4 regions of the Cellulosimicrobium sp. NPDC055967 genome follow, and region 1 is predicted to be linked to each of the others. Evidence: riboswitches for the same ligand, from Rfam matches in the RefSeq annotation. Region 1 holds a riboswitch; each other region holds the start of a gene.

Region 1 (2,190 bases):
CGTCCGCGCCGAGCGCCTGTCCGTCCCACCTCACCCGCACATTCGAACAGGTGTTCGATTCGACGTCAAGCCCCGGGGACGGCCGCCCGCCCGACGCCTACCCCCGCGTCCCCGGCGACCCACGCCTTGAGCAGGGAAAGGTTCGCGAGCGGCACGTGGTGCCCGATCCGCGGGTGGTCCAGCGTCACCCCGACGACGCCGGCCGCACCGAAGGAGGCGAGGTAGTCGATCGCGGCCGGCACCGGGACCGCGAGGAGCGGCACGGCGTCGCCCTCTGCGGCGAGCCCGAGGGCCAGCGCGGCCTCCTTCGCGCGGCCGGCGCTGCTGTAGAGGCAGATCATCGGCCCCTGGGCGGCGGCCACCGCGTACGGGCGGGGCCGGTCCTCGGGGCCGCGCGCGATGAAGAACCAGGTGTCGAGCCGGGCCGCCTGCCGCCAGAGGTCGATCTGCGCCGTCGTGTCTCCGGCGGGCGCCGACCGGACGGCCTCGTCGAGGCGGTCGAGCTCGGCGACCGCCGCAGGGTCGTTGTCCGTGGTCATGCCGCCACGCTCTCATGCCCCGACGGCCCGTCCCGCTGGCTGAGACGCCGGGATTGTCCGGGCCGCGCCGAGGGCCTAGGGTCGGGCCGAACGCCCCCGGGGAGCGCACGAGCGCTGAGAGTGCAGGCCGGACACCCGTCCCTCCTGCAGACCCGTGGAACCTGATCTGGTTCGTACCAGCGAAGGGAGCAGGGCCGACGTCACCGTCCCCTGCGCGCTCGTGCCCGCGCGCCCGCGCCGTGCCGTGCGCGCGGGCCCGGCGGTGGCGCGCCGTCGTGCACCCCTCGCCCCGGGGGCCCGACGGAGGGAACCCGCATGGCCGAGCCCCGCACCACCCCGCAGCAGGCGACCCGGAGCGCCGCCGTACCCACCGACCAGCCGCCCGCCGGGTCGGCCGGCGTGTCGCCCGGCGTGTCGGGCGGCGGGGCGCCCGGTCCCGCGGTCCGCCCGACCGGGCGCCCCGCGCCACGTCGCGGGCTGACGCTGCACGAGACGGTGCTGATCGCCGTCCTCGGCGTCGTCTTCGGGTTCGTGTACTGGGCGTTCGTCCAGCTCTGGGCCCCGCTCCAGCTCGCGATGGGCCCCCTCGCGGACCTCGCCGCGAACGTCCTCGCGGGCGCGTGGATCGTCGTCGGCCCCCTGGCCACGTACATCGTGCGCAAGCCGGGGGTCGGCATCCTCGCCGAGACCCTCGCCGCGCTCGTCGAGGTCGTCTTCCTCGCCTCCCCCGCGGGGCCGCTGCTGCTCGTCGTGGGCCTGGTCCAGGGCGTCGGCGCCGAGCTGCCGTTCGCGCTCACGCGCTACCGCCGGTTCGGCTGGTGGGTGTTCGTCGCGTCGGGCGTGAGCGCCGCGCTCGTCACGTTCGCGTTCAACGCCGTGCGCTTCGGCTGGCTCGGTCAGGACTACGCGATGCTCCGGCTCGGGATCCAGGTCGTGTCGTGCATCGTGCTGTGCGGCCTCGCGGCCCGCCTCCTCGGCGACTCGCTCGCCCGCACGGGCGCCCTCGACGCGTTCGCGATCGGCGCGGCCCGCCGTGGGTGAGGCGACCGCGCACGTGGCTGACGTGACCGCGCACGCGCGCGACGTTCCCGACGCTGTCACAGCCGCCGACGTGACCGTGCACCTCGGGCACCACGGCACCCGGGTGCTCGACGGCGTCGACGTCACCGTCCCGGCCGGGACGAGCCTGCTGGTCCTCGGCCCCTCCGGGTGCGGGAAGTCGACCTTCCTGCGCGCGCTCGTCGGCGTCGTCCCGCACACCCTCCCGGGCGCCGTCCTGGGCGGCCTCCGCGTGACCGGCGCCGACCCGCGCGAGGTGCCTCCGCCCGCGCTCGCCGCCCGCGTCGGCCTCGTCCAGCAGCGGCCCGGCGACCAGCTCTGCCTGGCGCGAGTGGACGAGGAGCTGCGGTTCGCGCTCGAGAACCGCGGTGCCGACCCCCGCAGCATGGACGCCCGCGCGACCGCGGCGCTCACCGCCGTCGGCGCCGCGCACCTGCACGACCGCCCGACCCACGCGCTGTCGGGCGGCGAGGCCCAGCGCGTCGCGGTCGCCGCGGCGCTCGTCGCCGAGCCGGAGCTCCTCGTCCTCGACGAGCCCACCGCGCTGCTGGACCCCGCCGCCGCCCACGACGTCGGGGCCCTCGTCGCCCGC
Region 2 (2,190 bases), on a different contig from region 1:
GCACGGCCAGCGTGACGCGCGTGCCCCACGGGTCGTGCACGACGACGGAGCGGCCGTCGTCGGCGTGCTGCAGGCCGCGGGCCCGCAGGCGGGCGACGAGCGCGTCGAGGTCGTCGCGGCCGGGGACGGTGACCGCGACGTCGCCGAGCCCGAGGCTCGCGGCGCGCGGGCCGGCGCCGGCGCTGTTCCAGACGTTCATCGCGACGTGGTGGTGGTACCCGCCGGCGGACGCGAACAGGGCGCCGCTGTACTCGGTGACCGTGGCCTCGAACCCGACGGCGTCGACGTAGAAGTCGTGGGCGGTCGCGATGTCGCCGACCTGGAGGTGGACGTGCCCCACGCGACCGGCGAGCGCGGGCCCGGCGTCGAACGTCTCCTGGTCGAGGTGCGTGCGCAGGTACGCGTTCGGGTCCAGGTACTCGGTCGCCATGACGATCTGGCCGCGCTCGCGGACCCACGTCTCGCGGGGGCGGTCGGTGTACAGCTCGACCCCGTTCCCCTCGGGGTCGGTGAAGTAGAACGCCTCGCTGACGAGGTGGTCGCTCGACCCGACGAACGCCCCGCGACGGTCCTGCGCGGCCCGGTAGACGGTCGCGGCGAGGCTCGCCGCGTCGTCGAACAGGAACGCGGTGTGGAACAGGCCGGCCTGACGCCGGTCGACGGCGGGCAGGCCGGGCGTGTGCACGAGCCGCAGCATGGGCGTCGTGCCGCGGCCGAGGACGCGGTGCACCTCGGTGCCGCGCGAGCGCTCCTCGAGCGGGGCCAGCGCGAACGCGCCCGTGTAGTAGGACGTCATCTGCTCGAGGTCGCCGACGCGCAGCGTGACGGCGTCCATGCTCGTGGACGGGGACAGGAGGCGGTCGGTCGCCGCGCCCGGGGTGCTCGTGGTCATGTCTGCTCCAACTTGTTGTTGCTACAACTATATTCCACACGTCGCCGGACGCTCCCGGCGCGGGCCGCGCTTCCTTGCTAGGGTCGCGGCGAACCACGCGGGGCGTCCCGCCCGGGCAGCCGGGCCGAGGGACTGAGACGAGCGGTACGGCCGCCCGGACCCGTCGAACCTGATCTCGCTAGCACGAGCGGAGGAACGTGGGCATGACGACGCCTGCTGCCATCACCCTGAACCCTGTCCTCGCGGACGACCCGACCGCACTCGTCCGGCCGGGGGAGACCGGCTTCACGGTCGACCTCGCGCGCCGGTACGCGCACCTCTTCGACGAGTTCTACGACCACCCGTTCCTCGCCGGGCTGCGCGACGGGTCGGTCGAGCCGGCCGCGGTGCGGCACTACGTCGGCCAGGACCACCAGTACCTCACGGCGTACCTGCGCTGCTACGGGCTCGGCATGGCGCTCGCGCCGGACCGTGACTGGGCCGCGTACTTCCACGAGAAGGCCGGGTTCCTGCTCGACGACGAGTCGCACGCGCACCACGCGATGTGCGACTTCCTCGGCGTGACGTACGAGGAGGCGCAGACGAACCGCCTCGCCCCGAGCGCGCAGGCGTACGTCGACCACATGCTCGCCGCGGGCCGCGACTCCCTCGGCGTGCTGCTCGCCGCGCTCCTGCCGTGCCCGTGGACCTACATCTGGTCGGCGCGGCGGTTCTGGCTCGCCGAGCGCGAGACGACGCCCGGCGCGATCGCGGACGACCACCCGCTCGCGGGCTGGTGGGAGTTCTACGCCGCCGAGCGCACCGAGGGGGTCCTGGCCGACCTGCGCGAGCGTCTCGACGCGCTCGCCGCCGACGCGGGCGAGGCGGAGCGCGCCCGCATGGAGCGCGCGTTCGAGCTGAGCTGCCGGCACGAGATCCGGTTCTGGCAGATGGCGTGGTCGCTCGAGCGCTGGTGACGTCCCTCCCGGACCGGTGAGGCCCGACGTCGGGCCTTACGCCAGCAGCAGATCCTCGCCCGGGTGCCTCGGCACCCGGGCGAGGGCGCGGGTAGCGTGACCGCATGGACACGACGAGCGCGGTGCCGGGCCCGGTGCCGATCGCAGTGCCGAGACCGGCGCCGGACCCGGTGCCGAGAGCGGTGCCGGACGCAGTGCCGGACGCGGTGCCGGACGCGGTCCCGGCGAGCCCCCGGTCCCGGAAGGGCGGGCGGCCGGAGCCGCTCCTGCGGCACGTCATCGGCGGGATCCTCCGGCGGGCCCGGCTCGGGCAGGGGCGGACGCTCGTGGACGTCGCGGCTG
Region 3 (2,190 bases), on a different contig from region 1:
CGAACGTCGAGGCGAGCATCGCACGGAGCGCGAACGTGCCGGTGACGAACGCGACGCCGATCGTCACCGCGAGCACGGACAGCACGAGCTGTGCGCCGTGCGCGCGCACGCCGCGCAGCGCGATCCGGCCCATCATCGGACGGCCGCCGGTTCGTGGGTGACCGGTGCGGCGTGCGCGCCCGCCGACGCCGCCGGCGTGAGGGCGCCGAGCGTGTCGAGGACGGCCTGCGGCGTCGGGTCGCGCAGCTCGGTCACGAGGCGCCCGTCCGCGAGGAACAGCACGCGGTGCGCGTACGACGCCGCCGTCGGGTCGTGCGTGACCATGGCGACGGACTGGCCGAGGTCGTCCACCGAGGCGCGCAGGAAGCCGAGCACCTCCGCGGCGGCGCGCGAGTCGAGGTTGCCGGTCGGCTCGTCCGCGAACACGACCGCCGGCCGGGACACGAGCGCCCGCGCGCACGCGACGCGCTGCTGCTGCCCGCCCGAGAGCTCCGCCGGGCGGTGCCCGAGCCGCGGGCGCAGGCCGACGGCGTCGACGACGCGGTCGAACCACGCCCGGTCCACGGGCCGGCGCGCGACGGCGAGCGGGAGCACGATGTTCTCCTCCGCCGTGAGCGTCGGCACGAGGTTGAACGACTGGAAGACGAACCCGATGCGCGTGCGTCGCAGCCGCGTCAGCCGTCGCTCGCTCATCGCCGAGACCGTCTCGCCGTCCACGACGACGGTCCCCGCCGTGGGGGAGTCCAGCCCGGCGAGGCAGTGCATGAGGGTCGACTTGCCCGACCCGGACGGGCCCATGATCGCCGTGAGGCGTCCGCGTTCGAGGTCGACGTCGACGCCGTCCAGGGCGCGGACCGCGGCCTCGCCGCGCCCGTAGGTCTTCACGAGCCCCCGTGCGGTGGCGATCACGGGCCGCTCCGGCGTGGTCCCGGCGGCTCCCGCGGCGTTCTCGGCGTTCTCGGCGTTCTCGGTGGACGTCGCGACGGTCGTCGTCGCACCCGTCATCCCAGGTCTGCTGCTCATCGGTCCTTCCCCTCCTGCGTCGTCGGCCGGGGGCCCCGGTCCGGTCGTCTCGACCCTCCCGCGGGGGTGCGCCCCCGGGCATCGGGGACCGGCCCGGACCCCTCCCTGGTCGGTGCGGCGCCGCTCTCAGGGTTCTCTCAGGGGGATTCCCCAGGGGCGGCCCGGTGTAGGCTCGACGTGAACGACAGGGGAGCTCCTGGAGGAGCTGAGAGTGCGGACCACCGCAGACCCTCGAACCTGATCCGGTTAGCACCGGTGGAGGAAGTCGGGAATCTCGATCACCTGCTCGTGCGGTCTCCCGCGCTCGCCGGAGCACGGGTCGCACGGGTCGGTGGACCCCTCCTGAACGTCCTGGGAGGACACATGCAGCGCACGACCGCCCGCACCCGCCGGAGCACCCTCGTCACGGGCGCGGGCACGACCCTCGCCCTCCTCGCGCTCGCCGCGTGCGGCAGCGGCGACGACGCGACGTCAGGCTCGGGAGGCGACGACGCGTCGTCGGGCGCCGGGGGCACGGTCACCCTGGTCACCCACGACTCCTTCGCCGTGAGCGACGAGGTGCTCGCCGCGTTCGAGGAGGAGAGCGGGCTCACCGTGGAGCAGGTCGCGCCGGGCGACGGCGGCGCGCTCGTCAACCAGCTGATCCTCACCAAGGACTCGCCGCTGGGCGACGTCGTGTTCGGGATCGACAACACGTTCGCCTCGCGCGCGATCGACGAGGGCGTGCTCGCGCCCTACACGCCGGACGGACTGTCCGACTCCGCGGCGCAGTACGCGGTGGGGGACGGGGGAGAGCTGACGCCCGTCGACCTCGGCGACGTCTGCGTCAACGTCGACCACACCTGGTTCGCCGACGCGGGCATCCCCGAGCCGGTGTCGCTCGAGGACCTCGCGAAGCCGGAGTACGAGGACCTCCTCGTCGTGACCAACCCGGCGACGTCGTCGCCCGGCCTCGCGTTCCTCCTCGCGACCGTCGGCGCGTTCGGCGAGGACGGCTGGGAGGACTACTGGGCCGACCTGCGCGCCAACGGCGTGAAGGTCGTCGACGGCTGGTCCGACGCGTACTACGTCGACTTCTCCGGCTCCGAGGGCGCCGGGCCGCGCCCGCTCGTGCTGTCGTACTCGACGTCGCCCGCGTTCACGCTCACCGAGGACGGCTCCGAGTCG
Region 4 (2,190 bases), on a different contig from region 1:
TCCCCGACGCAGCGGCGCAGGCCACGAGCTCGGGCACCGCGTGAGCTGGGACTGGGTGCCCGCGCGGCCTGGCGAGGAGGACGGGTCCGACGGCGGGCCCTCCCCTGCCCTGCGCCCCGCCGTGACGGTCCTCGCCGTCCTGCTCGCCGCGGCGCTCGCCGTGTACTGGGTGACGGTCGGGCTGCGCCAGCAGGCGGACGCGTGCGTCGCCGACCGCCCCGCGGGCGTCGCGGCGCAGGACGTCGTGGCGACCTGGCGCTGGTGGCCGCCCGGCTACGACTGCGCCGTCGCGCAGCCGACGACGAGCGCCTGACCCGTTCCGCGCGGTCAGCCGGGCGCGACGGGCGACGTGGCGTGCAGGTGGTCGACCGGGCCCCGGCCCGTCCCGACCTGCAGCGCGGCACCCGACCGCAGCGCGCCGGTGAGCCACTCCTTCGCGTCGCGCGCGGCCGCCGCCCAGCCCTCGCGCTGCGGGCGCAGGGCCGCGAGCGCCGCGGAGAGCGAGCACCCCGTGCCGTGGGTGTGCGGGGTGTCGACGCGGGGCGCGTCGAACGTGGTGACCGCGGGTGAGGCACCGGGGACCGCGGCCGGCACGACGAGGGCGTCCGGCGACGTCTCGCCGGTGAGGTGCCCGCCCTTGAGCAGCACGACGGCGCCGCTCGTCGCCGCGTACGACGCGGCCTGGGCCAGCGCGTCGTCCCAGGTCGTGGCGACGTCGCGGCCCGCGAGGACGGCCAGCTCGGGCAGGTTGGGGGTGACGACGTCGGCCCGGGCCGCGAGGTCGCGCACCGCCTGCTCCGCGCCCGCGTCGAGCAGCCGGTGCCCCGACGTGGCGACCATGACGGGGTCGAGGACGACCCAGGGTCGCTGGAGCCCGGCGTCGGTCCGCGCGGCCGCGAGCACGTCGAGCCACGCCCCGATCTCGCGGGCGTTGGCCTCGTCGGCCACCATGCCGATCTTCACGGCGTCGATCTCGACGTCGTCGGACACGGCGTCGAGCTGCTCGCGCAGGAAGGCGGGCCCGGGGACGTGCACGGAGCGGACGCCGTGCGTGTTCTGCGCGACGAGCGCCGTCGTCACGGCCATGCCGTACGCGCCGTGCGCGGCGAAGGACTTGAGGTCCGCCTGGATGCCCGCGCCCCCGGTCGGGTCGGTCCCCGCGATCGACAGGACGCGCGGACGCGAGGGCCGCGCGCCAGGGCCGCCGTCCGGGCCGGGTGAGCGGCCGCCCGCGGGCCGACGGGCGCTGTCGCGCCGGGGTGCGGGGTCGTGCTGGGGCAGGGCGAGCGTCATCGCCGGACATCCCTTCGCTGGTACGAGCCAGAGCAGGTTCGACGGGTCTCATCTCAGCCCCGCGTCGGGGCACCCCGTGTCGCTCGCCATGCTACGTCCCGCGCGCCGGACGACCTCCCCCGGTCTCACGGGGACCGGCGGACGCGACGCACCGCGTCAGGCCTGGTGGATCGCCTCCCCCGCGATCTCGAGGCCGATCTTCTTGCCGACGAGGAACCCGCCGGTCTCGAGCAGCACGTTCCAGACCAGGCCGAAGCTCTCGCGGTCGATCTCGGCCGCGGCGTGGAAGCCGAAGATGTCGCGGCCGTAGGGGTCGCGGCGCGCGCCCCCGTACTGCATCGACAGCACGGTCCGGTGCGTGACGCCCCGGACCGTGAGCAGCCCCTCGACGAGGAACCGCCCGGCCTGCGCCGTCCGGGGTTGCACCCGCTCGGGCGCGAGCTCGGCGCGCTCGGGCGAGCGGTTCCGCAGACGCGCCCACGCGAGGATCTGGTCCTGCTGCTCGCCCTGCCAGCAGACCGAGGTGCTACGGAACTCGATCGTCGGGTAGGCGTCGACGTCGAGGAAGTCGGGGCTGCGCAGGTGCGCGTCGCGCTCCTCGTGGTGCGTCGTGAGGCTCGCGGTCTCGATCGTCGCGGAGACCGCCGAGGCGAGCGGGTCCTCGCCGACCAGGACGGTCGCGCGCGCCCGGGTGAACTCGCCCCGGACGGGCGACACCATCATGTGCATCCCGGTGAACCCGATGCGCTTGTGCGCCTCGTCCAGCGCGTAGGTGCCGGCCTCGGGAACGGTGAGGCCGTTCCACTGCCGGACAGGGCGGGCCGTCGTCATACGTCGCTCCCAGGCGTCGTCGAGCCGCGACGTCGGTGTCCGCCCGGTACTTGGTCAGGTGTCCAG

Evidence for each region. Region 1 has a riboswitch for thiamine pyrophosphate ahead of ACFC2L_RS07075 (ECF transporter S component). Riboswitches for the same ligand answer to the same signal wherever they lie in the genome.
Region 2: linked by a shared signal. The riboswitch ahead of ACFC2L_RS19780 (TenA family protein) and the one ahead of ACFC2L_RS07075 (ECF transporter S component) in region 1 are both predicted to bind thiamine pyrophosphate.
Region 3: linked by a shared signal. The riboswitch ahead of ACFC2L_RS16415 (thiamine ABC transporter substrate binding subunit) and the one ahead of ACFC2L_RS07075 (ECF transporter S component) in region 1 are both predicted to bind thiamine pyrophosphate.
Region 4: linked by a shared signal. The riboswitch ahead of thiD (bifunctional hydroxymethylpyrimidine kinase/phosphomethylpyrimidine kinase) and the one ahead of ACFC2L_RS07075 (ECF transporter S component) in region 1 are both predicted to bind thiamine pyrophosphate.

The regions. Positions count from the first base shown of each region.
Region 1 covers NZ_JBHJYJ010000004.1:92,763-94,952, reverse strand. The annotation lists gene ACFC2L_RS07085 (Rv2578c family radical SAM protein) at 1-34, opposite strand, end outside; gene ACFC2L_RS07080 (hypothetical protein) at 66-539, opposite strand; TPP riboswitch at 627-746, shown strand; gene ACFC2L_RS07075 (ECF transporter S component) at 855-1,580, shown strand; gene ACFC2L_RS07070 (ABC transporter ATP-binding protein) at 1,594-2,190, shown strand, end outside.
Region 2 covers NZ_JBHJYJ010000026.1:5,086-7,275, forward strand. The annotation lists gene ACFC2L_RS19775 (VOC family protein) at 1-892, opposite strand, end outside; TPP riboswitch at 981-1,105, shown strand; gene ACFC2L_RS19780 (TenA family protein) at 1,096-1,848, shown strand; gene ACFC2L_RS19785 (helix-turn-helix domain-containing protein) at 1,953-2,190, shown strand, end outside.
Region 3 covers NZ_JBHJYJ010000014.1:82,459-84,648, forward strand. The annotation lists gene ACFC2L_RS16405 (ABC transporter permease) at 1-136, opposite strand, end outside; gene ACFC2L_RS16410 (ABC transporter ATP-binding protein) at 133-1,023, opposite strand; TPP riboswitch at 1,200-1,304, shown strand; gene ACFC2L_RS16415 (thiamine ABC transporter substrate binding subunit) at 1,387-2,190, shown strand, end outside.
Region 4 covers NZ_JBHJYJ010000007.1:220,783-222,972, reverse strand. The annotation lists gene ACFC2L_RS11910 (quinone oxidoreductase) at 1-44, shown strand, start outside; gene ACFC2L_RS11905 (hypothetical protein) at 41-313, shown strand; gene thiD (bifunctional hydroxymethylpyrimidine kinase/phosphomethylpyrimidine kinase) at 328-1,293, opposite strand; TPP riboswitch at 1,286-1,380, opposite strand; gene ACFC2L_RS11895 (YceI family protein) at 1,450-2,124, opposite strand.